Regions from separate parts of the Streptomyces sp. NPDC096324 genome, predicted to be linked through region 3. Evidence: riboswitches for the same ligand, from Rfam matches in the RefSeq annotation. Region 3 holds a riboswitch; each other region holds the start of a gene.

Region 1 (4,827 bases), on a different contig from region 3:
TCACGTCGTACGCGCTGGCCTCGCCCAGCTTGTCGATGATGCCGAGGACGAGGTACGAGGCGGTGGTCAACCTAGCGTCAGCCATGGGGCGACGGTATCGCCACGCGATCACCGCGCGGCAGGCACCGCGGGGTCCGGCCGCCGCCGGGCACCCTCCGCACGGCGGGCTCCGCCGAACACGCGGTCGCGCCGCGTCGGGCGCCGCCCGACGCGAAGAAGATCCGGGTGCCCGGCACAATGCGGGGTATACGGGCGATCACACAACCGACCGCACTTCAGGCCCTCGCGCCGGCCGCACTAGGAGTTCCTGTGACCACCTACGTCATCACCGTTCCCGGGACGTTCGTCCACGGCCTCCCGGACGCCTCCCGTGCCGACGTGGAGCGCAGGCTTCGCCCGCAGGACCCGCAGAACACGGACCTGGGCGAGACCGAGGAGCTGAGCCTGCTCTCCGTCGACGAGGACAACAGGTTCTCCGTCCGGCTCGAGGTCGAGGCGGCGGACCGCAGAAGCGCCGAGGCCGAGGCCGTACGGCTCGTCTCCGGCGCGCTCCTGGACAGCGGTCTGACCGCGGACGACGCGCCGCTCGGACCCGCCGCGGTCACGGGCATCGACAGCGAGTTCTGACGGCGGTACGTCCTGGACGTACCCGGCACCGGGTACGTCCAGGACGGCCGGACCGGGGCTCAGGCCGGGCGTACGACGCTGTGGACGGCCGCCCGTCCGGCGTAGTCGACCGACTCCTCGCTGATCCGCGCTCCGGGACTCGGCGCGTGGACCATCATGCCGTCACCCACGTAGAGACCCACGTGGCTCACGTTGGCGTGGAAGAAGACCAGGTCACCCGGCTGGATGGCACTGAGGTCGACCGCCGCGCCGGCCTGCGCCTGGTCCTGCGTCGCACGGGGGAGCATGACTCCCGCGCTCTTCCAGGCCGCCTGGGTGAGACCGGAGGGGTCGTACGAACCGGGTCCGGACGCTCCCCACACGCACGGGCTGCCGATCTGGGCGCGGGCGAAGGCGACCGCCTCGGCGGCTCTGCTGTCGTGTCCGACGACCGGCGGGGCGGCGGCCCCGGCTCCCGCACCGGCGACGAGGCTGTCGATGTCGAACCCCGGGTTCGTGCCGGCGGCCCCGGGAGCGGCGGGCCACGCCTGCTGGTTGCCGCTGGGCCGCAACGACTGCCGCCAGGCGTCGTCGGCCGACGGGGGCGCCGGCTGGTTCGCGGGGGGCATCGGCGCCGACTGATAGGCGGCCGGACCCGGCGCGGCCTCGTACGCGGGCTGCTGCGGCACCGGCTCGCTCACCGGAGGCATCGGCGCCGGCTGATAGGCGGCGGAGGGCGGGGCCGGCTCGTACGCCGGAGGCTGCGGCACCGGCTCGCTCATCGGGGGCATCGGGGCAGGCTGGTACCCGCTGGGACGCGTCGGCTTCTCGTACGAGAGCGGCAGGAGCACCGACGTGTACTCGGGGGCCGGGGCGGGCGCTTCGTACCCGCGGGGCAGGATGACCGCCTTGGGCTGGGCGGCCGGCGGCGCCGGCTCGTACGCCCGGGGCATGGAGCCCGTGTCGAAGACCTCGGGCACGACCTCGTACGGCGTCGGCTGGGGCGCGGCCTGGAACGCACCGGTCTGCGCGGCGGACGGGAAGGAGCCCGTCTGACCGACGGACGGGAAGGTGCCCGTCCGAGCCGCGGACGGGAACGCTGCGGTCTGCGGAGCCGCCGGGAAAGCCGTGGGCTGAGCGACCGACGGGAACGAACCCGTCTGGCCGACCTGCGGGAAGGTACCGGTCTGGGCGACCGAGGGGAACGTGCCCGTCTGGGCGGCGGACGGGAACGCGGCCGTCTGCGGAGCCGCCGGGAACGCGGTGGGCTGAGCGGGCGAAGCGAACGAACCAGTCTGGGCGACGGACGGGAAGGTACCGGTCTGGGCGACGGACGGGAAGGAACCCGTCTGACCGACCGAGGGGAACGAGCCGGTCTGACCGACCGCCGGGAACGAACCGGTCTGCGGGGCCGTCGGCTGGTACTCGATGGCCGGCATCTGCGCCACGGGCATGCCCTGCCGTGCCATGTGCCGCGCCATCAGCTCCCGCGCGACGGCGAGCTTGCGCCGGGCGCTCTGCTTCTTGACGTGCGGCGAGGACTGCTGCGACGCGGCGGCCGGAACGGCCCCCGCGCGAAGCCCCGCACGGACCACCACATCGGATCCCGGCGCCGCCGTGGCACCGCCGGCCGGGAGCGCGGCCACCGGACCGGCGGTCAGTTCCAGCGCGGGCCGCGCACCCGGCTCCGAAGCCGGACCGGCGGTCAGCTCCAGCACCGGGGCAGCCGTCAACTCGGCCACAGGACGTACGAGTTGTTCCAGCTCGTAGATCGTCGGAAGGTCCGACGAGGAGCCCTTGGACCCCTTCGCACCCGCCTTCGGACGGACGGCCGCGCCGCCACGCTCCGGCTGCCTGTCGGCCGGAAGCGCGGCCGGAGCCGAGGGCCCGAACCGGGAACGCGCCCCGTCGAACCACTGGCGCATCAGGTCGTCCTGGGCCGCGTCGGAGACTCCGCTCCCCTGACCGGCGTTCCGTCGGCCCGGCCTGCGGTTGGAGTTCGCCAGGGCGCGGGTCCCGTTGAAGTTACCGGTGGCGAGCTCCGCCTGGTCGTAGAGGGACGAGAGTCGTCGGGCGACTTCTTCGCCGCTGGGCGGGGTGCGTTCCGGCGCCATGGAGGGGTGCTCCTTCCGTCGTCCGCCTACCGGGTTAGCTGTCGGGTTCGGGCGGACGATTCCGGAAGGTATGCCCTACGGCCCCTGCCCCGAAAGGCAGTTGACCGATTCACCCCAGGTTCGGTGGGTCCCCGGCTCCCGCTGCCACGAGGACAGGCAGGACTCGGCGGAGGCCGCACCGCCCGGCGAGCTTCGCCGGAGGGAGTCGGGCGGCCTGGTCGCCAACTTAGCGATGGTGTGCACCCGATGTGAAGATCCACGCCCCAGATGTCCGATACGTTTTCGTGACCTTCATCGCACCACCCCGCAGCGCGACCGTGAGGACACGGGCCGTACTCGAAAAGGCGGCTGAGCACGGCCGTTGGCACATTCGAGGCCGGCACCCGGTCCGGAGCCGCGGCTCACACGTCCAGCCAACCCTGATGTGTCGAAAGTGTGCACAGAACTGGCGTTCCCTGGCGTGTCGTTCGACATCGACGGCGCCCATTGGTCACACCTTGACCGGTTCTGGCCGAGCTGACCGGATCACCGCTGCGACCACCCGTCGGCCGTACCGTCGAAGCACGTCAGACCACGAGAGCGAGTCGAGGATCCCCACGTGCACGATGCGCCGATCTATGCCCAACTGATCTCCGAACGCGGTGACATACCGACACTCGTGCGAAGCGAAGCACGTCGGCTGCAACGCGACTTCGAGTGGATCCTGAGCTGGGATCCGTCGACGGGCGCCCCGCTTCCCTCGTCCGCCGCACGACCGGCGTCCGGTAAGCGCCGCGCCTTCTCCCCCACCCCCGACCCCGACGACCGACTCGACACACCGGGCTCCTGACGGCCGACCCCAGGACGTCCGGGGCGTGTCCGCGAGGCCTCACCCGCCCGGCGACGCCCGGGACGGGCTAGAGAACGCCGGGCTCTCCGCCCGGCCGTTCGGCGGGGAGCGGGTCGAGTCCACCGCCGATCCGGGTCACCAGCTCGGCGACCGTCGCGCCCGTGGTCCGATGCCAGGTCCGCGCGCGGCGGAGCATCGCGTGGTCTCCGCCGGCGACCCGCACGGCGCTCGCGGAGGAACCCGCCTCCGCGGCCCGGCGGACGAGGGCGAACGACTCCACGGGGTCGGTGATGCGGTCCCGGTCTCCGTGCAGCACGATCACGCGTTTGTCCCGGAGGTGGGCCACCGGCTCACCCTCCGGGCACCACGGCGCCAGTGCCACCACGGCCCGGACCTGGGGTGCGGCCGCGGCCCGCAGAGCGGCGCGCCCGCCCATGGAGTGGCCCACGAGCACGACCGGCACGTCCCCCACCAGAGCGGCGAGTTCGTCCAGTGCCAGCAGAACGTCGGCGACGGGGTCCGCGTCCACGCCGTTCCATCCCCGGTGGCGGTAGCGCACCTGCCCGACGAACGTGCCCTCGTCCGGCAGGGCCCGTGTCACGGAGCGGACGAACGGCCGCATCCGGGCGCGTGCCAGGTTCCACGGCCGCAACGGGGCCTTGCTGTCGGCGGTGCCGCCGTGAAGGATCAGTACGGCCGCACGCGCCGGTTCCCCGTCCCGACGAGGGGCGCGGCAGGGCCGCAGCGCCACGGAGGCGCCGGCCTCCCCGGACCGGGACACATCGTCGGCGGACATCCGCACAGAACCTCGCATGACACCTCTCCACCCACCCGCGCTTCGTCCATGCCTCGCACCGGACCGTGAGGAGGATCGTCTCACCGGCCACGGACCCGCCCCAAGCTCAGTCCGTGGCTCACTCCGTGGGCTCGGGCCGCGCGCGGTAGCCATTGCGCCATTCCTGGTAGAAACGCCAGAGGCGGGCCGCCTGCGGGCAGCGTCCCGACTCCCGTTGGCACGTGCGGCAGTTGCCGACGTGACTGACGTAGGCGGACTCGGGGGCGTCCCCCGGTTTCGGATTCGGCATGGCCCTCGGCACCCGTCGGTGCGACGCGCACGGGCGCGGCGTCGCTTCTGATGCCGTACTTCCGCGCCGAGGGCCCCGGCGGATGCACCTGCCCGGCTGCATCTGCCGAGGCCCCGCTCCGGCGTCAGTCGAGGACGTCGGCCTCGTACTCCTCCGCCGCGGGGAACGGTCTGCCGACCGGGGGCCTGCGGAC
Region 2 (4,827 bases), on a different contig from region 3:
CTCCCTCTGACCGGTCTGCTGCTCGCGATGGGCATGCACGCGATCTGGAACGGCTCCTCGGGCTTCGGCCGGTTCGGGTTCTTCGGGGTGTACGCGGCGTTCATGGTGCCCGCGTTCGGGCTGCTGACCTGGCTCGTCGTCTGGACGCGGCAGCGCGAGCTGCGGACCGTCCGGACCGAACTGCCCGTGTACACCGCCGCGGGCTGGCTGGGCGCGGCCGAGCCGTGGGCGCTCGGCTCGATGCGGGCGCGGCAGCTCGCGCGTGAGTACGCCGGACACCACTTCGGGAAGGGCGCGGCACGCTCGGTGGCGGAGTACGAGGCGTACGCGACCTCGCTGGCGTTCCTGCGCCACCGGGGGCGCCGGGGCCGCGCGGGCGCCGACTTCGTCGTACGGGAGCGCGAGTTGCTGGAGGAGCTGTGGCGCCGCCGGGAGATCGCCCGTCCGGCTCTCGCCTACGCGGCCCGCGCCACGGCACCGCTGCCCGCACCGCCGCCCTGGCCGCCTCAGGGGTACGGGTACGTCGTCCCGCCCGCGCGGCCGTACGGGTGGCCGGCCCAGGCGTCCGCGCCGGCCCCGTATCCCGCGTACAACCCGTACAGCTCGTAGCGCGGGACGTTCACGGCGCGGTGCACCGGTGGGTATCACCGGTGCACCGCGCCGACGGTCCCGCTGTTACGCCGACGCCTGCGACAGTCGCTTCAGTTCGTCGTCCGTCAGCACCAGGTCCGCGACGCCGAGCAGGGCCGGGAGCTGCTCCACCGTGCGGGCGGAGGCGATCGGCGCGGCGACCGTCGGCTGTGCGGCCAGCCAGGCCAGGGCGACCGTCGCGACGGCGACGTCGTGGGCCGCCGCGATCTCGTCGAGGGCGGTGAGAACCCGCGGCCCGCGTTCCGTGCCGAGGTGCTTGGCCGCGCCGGCCGCCCTGGGGGAGTCGACCGTGGTGCCGGGGCGGTACTTGCCGGTGAGGAAGCCGGCGGCGAGCGCGAAGTACGGGACGGCCGCCAGACCGGCCCGGGAGGCGACCTCCAGCAGCGTGCCCTCGTAGGTGTCGCGCGAGACGAGGTTGTAGTGGGGCTGGAGCGCGACGTACCGGGCGAGACCCTCGCGGTCGGAGAACTCCAGGGACTCCCGCAGCCGCTCCGGGGAGATGTTGGAGGCGGCAATGTTCCGCACCTTGCCGGCCTTCACCAGCTCGTCGAGGGCGCCGATGATCTCCTCGACCGGCACCTCCGGCTTGTCGAAGTGCGTGTAGTAGAGGTCGATGTGGTCGGTGCCCAGGCGGCGCAGCGACGCGTCGGCCGCGGCCTTGATGTTGGCACCGGACAGGCCCGGGTACGCGGGGTGCTGGCTGACCTTGGTGGCGACCACGATGTCCGCGCGGTTGCCGCGGCTCTTCAGCCACTTGCCGATGACGGTCTCGGACTCGCCGCCCTCGTTGCCCTCGACCCAGGCCGAATAGGAGTCGGCCGTGTCGAGGAAGTTGCCGCCGGCGGCGGCGTAGGCGTCGAGCACGGCGAAGGACCGGGTCTCGTCGGCCGTCCAGCCGAAGACGTTGCCCCCGAGGGAGAGCGGGAAGACCTCGAGGTCGGACGAACCGAGCTTGCGAAGGGAAGTCATGTAGGGCCACAACGCCCGTACCGGATGGATGTATTCCACACGCACTGGGTATGGTGCGCCGCCGTCCGCGCCCGGACGACCAACAGCCCTGACGTCGGGGGGGTTGACGTCAGGGCTGCCGGAGATCGGAGGTCAGGGGTTGATGCCCTTGCTCTGGAGCCACGCCATCGGGTCGATGCCGGTGGCGGCGCCGCCGGGGTGCACCTCGAGGTGCAGGTGCGGCCCGGTGACGTTGCCCGTGGCGCCCACGCGTCCGATGACATCGCCCGTGGCGACCTTCTGGCCGACGGTGACGCTGATCGACGACTGGTGGCAGAACCAGAGTTCCGTACCGTCGTCGAGGGTGAGGATCGTGCGGTAGCCGTACGAGCCGGCCCAGCCGGCCTCGGTGATGGTGCCGCTGTGGATCGCCTTGATCAGCGTGCCGGTGGGCGCCGCGAAGTCGAGTCCGGTGTGGTAGCCGGAGGACCACATGGAGCCGGCCTCACCGAAGCGCGAGGTCAGTGTGTACGACGAGGTCGGCAGCGAGTAGCTCTTGGCGAGCTCGGCGAGGCGCGCGGCCTCGGCCTTCTGCTTGGCCGCCTCCTCCGCCTTCTGCTTCGCGGCGGTTTCCTTGGCCTCGGCCTCGTCCTGCTGCTTGGCGGCGGCCTGGACTGCCTTCTGCGCGGCGGCGGTCTGGACGGCCTTCTGCGTGGCGGTGTCGGCCTGGTTCTGCTGCGACTGGGCCTGCGCCATGATGCGGTCGCGCAGCGCCTCACCGGCGTCGGTGCTGCCCTGGGCCGCGTCGGCGCTGGTCAGACCGGCGGTGGTGAGCGGAGTCGTGGAGCCCTTGGGGGTGCTGGATCCGCCGTCCGATATCAGGGCCTTGGCCGACGCGGTGACCGACGACAGGTCGGGCAGCGAGATCGAGACGGGCGCCTTGCCCGGAGCGGCGCTGGCGATGCCACCACCACCGACGGCGGCTATGACACCGACGCCGAGAACCGTGGAGCTGCGGGCGAGTCCTCCGCCGCGCTGCTTGCCCGTGCGGTGCCGGCCGCGGACGGGAGCGAGGGAATCCGCTGTGGGGTTCCACTCCTCCCAGGGTCCCTCGTCCTTGCCATAGCCGAAGGTGTGGGCTTCGTTCGGCGCGAACGAGGTTGGCTGAGCGGGCCGGTTGGACGCCACCTGGGCGCACTCCTTTCCTTCCTTGCCGCCTACCGGGTTAGCTGACGGGTTCGGAGCAGGAAGGTCTCCTACGCGCGTACGGCCACCGTGCTTCCACGGCGGAATACGCTCGATTCACCCCACGAGTTGGTTCCCCGGTTCCCTTGCGGGATTCGGCGCGTGCGCACGGAGCCGCCTCTTGTGACGGTTGTGACGACCGCGCTGCGTTATCGAACGTTAATAGACCCGGGCACCGAATTCCAAGCTGTTCCGACTGATCATTAACGCCACTTGGCCAGGACTTTGGGGTCATGGACGATGAAAAACGGGCGAGTTGACCGCATGCCGCTTGCACGAATTTCCCTGACGGTGCGTCAGTCGTTATGCGGAGGGATACGGTCCGATCACTGGTCGTGACGCCGGACGGCGAGCAGCGCCATGTCGTCCGTCAGCGGGCCGCCCGTGTGCTCGCGGGCCGCCTCGAAGAGAGCGGTCAGCAACGCGTCGGGGCCGGGGAAGACCCGTCCGGCCAGCCAGGCGGCCGGATCGAAGAACTCCCCTCGCGCGTCGCGGGCCTCGGACAGTCCGTCGGTGTGCAGGAGCAGCGTCGCCCCGCGCGGAAATCCCTCCCGCAGCGTCGGGGCGGGCAGGCTTCCCAGTTCGCTCATCCCGAGGGGCAGCGCGAAGGACTCGGCGGAGAGGATGACGAGCGTGCCGTCGGGACGCAGCAGCAGGGGCGGCGGATGGCCGCGGTTGACGACGTGTACGACGTCCTCGCCCCGCGGGATCTCGGCGAGGACGGCGGTCGTGAACCCCTCGACCGCGTCGACGCTGTCGCGCCGGGTGCCCGCGCGTGTCAGCGCCCGCTCCAGGCGCTCCGCGACTCCCCCCAGGGTCGCCTCCCGCTCGGCCGCCTCCCCGAACGCCCCGACCACCGTCGCGACGGCGGCCACCGCGGTCATCCCCTTCCCCCGTACGTCCCCGACGACCAGCCGCACGCCGTACGGGGAGTCCTGCACCGCGTACAGGTCCCCGCCGATGAACGCGTCCTCCTGCGCCGCCTCGTACCGGGCCGCGACGTCGAGCCCGGCGATCCGCGCCTCGGGCTCGGGCAGCACGGCGCGCTGCGCGAACTCGGCGATCTCCCGGACGGAGGCGAGCCGTTCGTCGCCGCGCCGGACCACGGTGTTGATGAGGACGGCGAGGACGGCGGCCGTCGTCACGGTGACCACCTCGGTGACCGCGTCGACCTGGAGGACGATGCCGAGCACACAGTGCGTCACGAGGACCGCGCCCACGGCGAGGACGCCGGCGAGAACGGTTCCGCGCAGCGAGTAGAAGGGCGCGGCGACCAGGGGCGCGGCCGCGAACAAGGGGGCGGCGGTGAATTCCGACGGGGTGAAGTAGTCGTAGACGATCCCGGCGGCGACGAGCAGCACGGGCAGGGCCCGGACGAAGGCGCGCGCCCACACGATCCGGCGCGGGTGCGCCGGCGCCGGACCGGGCGACGGGCGACTCCCGGGCCCGTGGACACCGCGGGACGGCCGCCCGGCCCGGTCAGGAAACTGTCCGGTCCGCCGCTCACCTCCTGGCTGCCCCACCCGTCCAGAAGAACCGGCGCGGAGGCGGCGGGCGACCCCTGTGGCCCGACCGGGGGAGAAAGGCACCGCCCGAGAAGGGCACCCCCCGCCGGAACGGAACCGGCCGGGGAAGGACGGCCGGAGAAAGGCGGGCGGAGACGCCGGGCAAAAGGCGCCGGGACAAACACCAAGGGCCGGAACTCGTAAATCCGAGTTCCGGCCCTTGGCCTTGAGTAGCGGGGACAGGATTTGAACCTGCGACCTCTGGGTTATGAGCCCAGCGAGCTACCGAGCTGCTCCACCCCGCGTCGTTGAAACCAGTGTACGCCATCCGCGGGACCCGAAGCACACCCGTTCAAACCCGCCCCTCCGGCGCCGCCGGCACCCGGCTTCTCCCCGGCTTCTACCGGGCCGCCAGATGCCGGTTGGGGGCCTCGGCGCGGTCCGCGTACTCGGGAAGGACGACGACCTCGGCGCCCGC
Region 3 (4,827 bases):
CCGCCGTCGACGAGGAGCTCGCCCGGTTCGCCGAGGAGGGCCCCACGGCCGGGGAAATGGAGCGCGCCCAGGCCCAGTTGGAGCGCGAATGGCTCGACCGGCTCGGTACGGTCGCCGGCCGCGCCGACGAACTGTGCCGGTACGCCGTCCTGTTCGGCGACCCGCAGCTCGCCCTGACCGCCGTACAGCGCGTTCTCGACGTCACGGCGGAAGAGGTCCAGGAGGCCGCCAAGGCCCGCCTGCGCCCCGACAACCGCGCGGTGCTCGTCTACGAACCGACCACCGCCGACGCCGCCGACGAGACCGACGAGACCGACGAGGAGGCGGCGAAGTGACCGAGCTCGCCACCATGGACTTCCACCCGCAGCCCCAGGCAGGACAGCCGAAGCCGTGGGCCTTCCCCGCCCCCGAGCGCGGCACCCTGGACAACGGCCTGACCGTGCTGCGGTGCCACCGCCCCGGTCAGCAGGTCGTCGCCGTCGAGGTGATCCTCGCCGCGCCGCTGGACGCCGAGCCGGCGGGCCTGGACGGCATCGCCACGATCATGGCGCGCGCCTTCTCCGAGGGCACCGACAAGCACTCGGCCGAGGACTTCGCCGCCGAGCTGGAGCGCTGCGGCGCCACGCTCGACGCGCACGCCGACCACCCCGGCGTACGCCTGTCTCTCGAGGTGCCCGTCTCGCGCCTGACCAAGGCCCTCGGCCTGCTCGCCGACGCCCTGCGGGCCCCCGCGTTCGCGGACGGCGAGGTCGAGCGGCTGGTGACCAACCGGCTGGACGAGATCCCGCACGAGACGGCGAACCCGGCCCGTCGTGCCGCCAAGGAGCTCTCCAAGGAACTGTTCCCGGCGAGCGCGCGCATGTCGCGCCCCCGCCAGGGCACCGAGGAGACGGTCCAGAACATCGACGCGTCGGGTGTTCGCGCCTTCTACGAGAAGCACGTACGCCCCGCCACGTCCACCGCGGTCGTCGTCGGCGACCTGACCGGTGTCGATCTCGACGAACTGCTCGCCGACACGCTCGGCTCCTGGACCGGCTCGGCCGCCGAGGCGCGCCCCGTGCCGCCGGTGAGCGCCGACGACACCGGCCGCGTGATCATCGTCGACCGCCCCGGAGCCGTCCAGACGCAGCTCCTCATCGGCCGAGTCGGCGCCGACCGGCACGACCGCGTGTGGCCCGCCCAGGTCCTCGGCACCTACTGCCTCGGTGGCACCCTCACCTCGCGCCTGGACCGCGTCCTGCGCGAGGAGAAGGGCTACACCTACGGCGTACGGGCGTTCGGGCAGGTCCTTCGCTCCGCGCCGGACGGCACGGGCGCCGCGATGCTCGCCATCAGCGGATCGGTCGACACCCCCAACACCGGGCCGGCGCTCGACGACCTGTGGAAGGTGCTGCGCACCCTCGCGGCCGAGGGCCTGACCGACACCGAGCGTGATGTCGCCGTGCAGAACCTGGTGGGTGTCGCGCCCCTCAAGTTCGAGACCGCGGCGGCCGTCGCCAGCACGCTCGCGGACCAGGTCGAGCAGCACCTGCCCGACGACTACCAGGCGACGCTCTACCGGCAACTGGCCGCCACCGGCACCGTGGAGGCCACCGCGGCGGCCGTGAGCGCCTTCCCGACGGACCGTCTGGTGACCGTCCTGGTCGGTGATGCCGCACAGATCGCGGACCCGGTGAGGGCCCTCGGAATCGGTGAAGTCACCGTGGTGGCGGCCGAGTAGGACCCGTGCGACGGAAGAGGGCCCTGACGGCTGAAGAGCCGTCAGGGCCCTCCCTTTTCCGGATAGCGGTCCCAAGATGTCCGTATTCGTACGGCGGTTGCCCTTCTGCCCTGTGGGATGCGTTACAAAAATCGTGATCCGTTTGTTGTTCGAAAGTCACCCCGTTTAGCGTCGGTGCGGCTGTTCGTCACGCAGTGCGCCGCGCCCGCGGCACCGGACAGTCATCGCCGAGTCCCCATGGCGCGAGCCAAGGGAGCCGGGGACCCACGCAGTCCCTGGGGTGAATCGGACGCCCTCTCCGGAGGGAGCCCGTAGGAGACCTTCCTGCTCCGAACCCGTCAGCTAACCCGGTAGGCGAGAGGGAAGGAAAGGATCAGCCCCTACATGGCGTTCACCTGTGGCACCGGCAAGCATCGTCGTACGAGCAGCCGGGTGCACAGCACCACCACGACCGCCGTCGGGGTCGCGGCGCTCACCACCACCGGTGTGATCGGAACCCTGGCCGCCCCCGCGTTCGCCGCGGAAGCCTCCGTCGAGCAGGCCGGGCTCACCCAGGCCGTCACCCTCAATGACACGGTCGCCGACCAGATCGACGCCCAGGCCTTCGCGCAGCAGCGCGCCGCCGACGAGGCCGCCGCGCGCAAGCAGGCCGAGCAGACCGCCCGCAAGCAGGCCGCCGAGCAGGCGTCGAAGCTCCGCGAGGCCAAGGAGCGCGCCGCCCGCGAGGCCGAGCGCAAGCGCCTGAACACGTTCGTCATGCCGATCACCGGTTCGTACGTCTCCACCGGCTACCAGGCCAGCAGCGCCCTCTGGTCCTCCGGCAGCCACACCGGCGTCGACTTCCACGCCGCCTCCGGCACCTCGGTCCACGCCGTCGGCTCCGGCACCGTCGTCACGGCCGGCTGGGGCGGCGCCTACGGCAATCAAGTCGTGATCAAGATGCACGACGGCACGTACACCATGTACGGCCACCTGTCGTCCATCGGGGTGTCCGTGGGGCAGGCCGTCACTCCGGGGCAGCAGCTCGGCCTCTCCGGGGACACCGGCAACACCACGGGGCCGCACCTCCACTTCGAGGCGCGTACGACCGCGGAGTACGGCTCGGACATCGACCCGGTCGCCTACCTGCGCTCGCACGGCGTCAACGTCTGACGACCGCTTCGCGGCTTCCCACCGCTTTTGATGCCCCGGCTCACCGAGCCGGGGCATCGTCGTTTCCGGATGCCGTCTGTCCAAAAAATATCCATGGATTCAAGCCCGCCATCGGAAATTCAGGCTTCCTGCAATAGAGTCACTGAACAAGCGTCAATCGACGGCGTTTCACGGGGATTGAAGCGGAGGTCGGTCATGCGCATTCCGGCACACTCGGTGTGCACGGCGATCCGTGACGACATCGTCGCGGGTGTCTACGAGCGCGGCGGCCGGCTCACCGAGGAACTGCTCGCACGCCGCTACGGCGTCTCGCGCGTCCCCGTTCGCGAGGCTCTGCGCACGCTGGAGGCGGAGGGCTTCGTGGTCACCCGCCGGCACGCGGGCGCCTGTGTCGCGGAGCCCACCGAGCTGGAGGCCGCGGACCTCCTGGAGATGCGCATGCTGCTGGAGCCGCTGGGGGCCGCGCGGGCCGCGCAGCGGCGCACGGAGGCCCACCTGAAGGTGCTGCGGGGTCTGGTCCGGCTGGGGCAGGAGCGTTCCAGGCGTGGCCACAGCGAGGATCTGCGCTCGCTGGGCGGCTGGTTCCACGAGACGCTGGCGCAGGCGTCCGGCAGCCCCGCGCTGACCTCGACGCTCGCCCAGCTTCGCCACAAGATCGCCTGGATGTACTCGGTGGAGGCGCCGGCCGACCCCGCGGAGTCCTGGGCGGAGCACGGCGGCATCGTGGACGCGGTCGCCCGGGGGGACAGTGAGCGGGCCCGCGCGATCACGGCCCTGCACACCGAGCGCGCCACGGCCGCGCACCGGCTCCGATTCCCCGGAGGCGAACGGCCGGACCGTGTGAGAACTTCGCAACATCCCGTAAACATGACGGGCCCGCGTCATTAACACAGGCACCGTATACAAAGAGGGATATTCGGCGGGGGCTCATTTCTGATGCCCTTTTATTCGCGTGTCCGGAATTCCGGTGCGCGCCATTTCCGCGGCCGCGGCGCGAGGCGTGCGTGACACCGGGGGAATGTGCGGGCGAGGCCACGGAAAACGGCCGGGCCGCGCCACCCGGAGAATGGGTGGCGCGGCCCGGCCGTGCGTGTCCGACTGCCCTGGGGCGGGATCAGACGGTCTCGGGGAGCTCGTCGAGCCCCTCGGCGACCAGCTTCGCCAGACGGTCGAGGGCGACGTCCGCGCCGTCGGCGTCCGACGAGAGGACGATCTCCTCGCCACCCTGGGCGCCCAGGCCGAGGACCGCGAGCATGGAGGCCGCGTTGACGGGGTCGCCGTCGGCCTTCGCGATCGTCACGGGGATGCCGGAAGCCGTGGTGGCCCGGACGAAGATGGAGGCGGGGCGGGCGTGGAGGCCCTCGGTCCAGCCGACGTTGACGCGGCGCTCAGCCATGAGATGCTGCCCTTCGGGTGTTCAGGGTTGTCTAGACCATTGTTCCATATCGCGAGGCGTGCCCGGACGGCCCCGGGCACCACCCGCCGCGGTGCCGGTTCGAAGACCCGTGCCGACGCCCGTCGTCCTCAGACTGCCCCGCGCCGTTGTCGTACGCGAGCCGTACTCTGGGGCCCATGCAGACCTCGTCGGACCGGCACGAGTACCCAGCCCACTGGGAGGCCGACGTGGTGCTGCGCGACGGCGGCACCGCACGCATCAGGCCCATCACCGTCGACGACGCCGAGCGCCTGGTCAGCTTCTACGAGCAGGTGTCGGACGAGTCGAAGTACTACCGCTTCTTCGCGCCCTATCCGCGCCTGTCCGCCAAGGACGTCCGCCGCTTCACCCACCACGACTTCGTGGACCGGGTCGGCCTCGCGGCCACCGTGGGCGGCGAGTTCATCGCCACCGTGCGCTACGACCGGATCAACGCGGACGGCATGCCCGCCTCCGCGCCCGCCGACGAGGCCGAGGTCGCCTTCCTCGTGCAGGACGCCCACCAGGGCCGGGGTGTCGC

The links. A riboswitch is a leader RNA that binds a small molecule or an ion and turns the genes downstream of it on or off. The one in region 3 is predicted to bind cyclic di-AMP.
Positions count from the first base shown of each region.
Region 1: another riboswitch for cyclic di-AMP. It lies ahead of ACIQ7M_RS17500 (NlpC/P60 family protein); the one in region 3 lies ahead of ACIQ7M_RS29065 (M23 family metallopeptidase).
Region 2: another riboswitch for cyclic di-AMP. It lies ahead of ACIQ7M_RS31125 (M23 family metallopeptidase); the one in region 3 lies ahead of ACIQ7M_RS29065 (M23 family metallopeptidase).

Region 1 covers NZ_JBIWFK010000006.1:85,191-90,017, reverse strand. Annotated here, with positions in the region: gene ACIQ7M_RS17510 (helix-turn-helix transcriptional regulator) at 1-85, opposite strand, end outside; gene ACIQ7M_RS17505 (hypothetical protein) at 310-627, shown strand; gene ACIQ7M_RS17500 (NlpC/P60 family protein) at 687-2,720, opposite strand; cyclic di-AMP (ydaO/yuaA leader) riboswitch at 2,728-2,899, opposite strand; gene ACIQ7M_RS17495 (hypothetical protein) at 3,319-3,549, shown strand; gene ACIQ7M_RS17490 (alpha/beta fold hydrolase) at 3,617-4,363, opposite strand; gene ACIQ7M_RS17485 (hypothetical protein) at 4,464-4,634, opposite strand; gene ACIQ7M_RS17480 (beta-glucanase) at 4,759-4,827, opposite strand, start outside.
Region 2 covers NZ_JBIWFK010000013.1:22,175-27,001, forward strand. Annotated here, with positions in the region: gene ACIQ7M_RS31115 (PrsW family intramembrane metalloprotease) at 1-609, shown strand, start outside; gene ACIQ7M_RS31120 (aldo/keto reductase) at 676-1,620, opposite strand; gene ACIQ7M_RS31125 (M23 family metallopeptidase) at 1,753-2,787, opposite strand; cyclic di-AMP (ydaO/yuaA leader) riboswitch at 2,799-2,955, opposite strand; gene ACIQ7M_RS31130 (PP2C family protein-serine/threonine phosphatase) at 3,171-4,238, opposite strand; tRNA gene ACIQ7M_RS31135 (tRNA-Met) at 4,581-4,654, opposite strand; gene ACIQ7M_RS31140 (dihydrofolate reductase family protein) at 4,750-4,827, opposite strand, start outside.
Region 3 covers NZ_JBIWFK010000011.1:124,637-129,463, forward strand. Annotated here, with positions in the region: gene ACIQ7M_RS29055 (pitrilysin family protein) at 1-335, shown strand, start outside; gene ACIQ7M_RS29060 (pitrilysin family protein) at 332-1,720, shown strand; cyclic di-AMP (ydaO/yuaA leader) riboswitch at 1,936-2,092, shown strand; gene ACIQ7M_RS29065 (M23 family metallopeptidase) at 2,105-2,872, shown strand; gene ACIQ7M_RS29070 (GntR family transcriptional regulator) at 3,068-3,760, shown strand; gene ACIQ7M_RS29075 (HPr family phosphocarrier protein) at 3,987-4,268, opposite strand; gene ACIQ7M_RS29080 (GNAT family N-acetyltransferase) at 4,445-4,827, shown strand, end outside.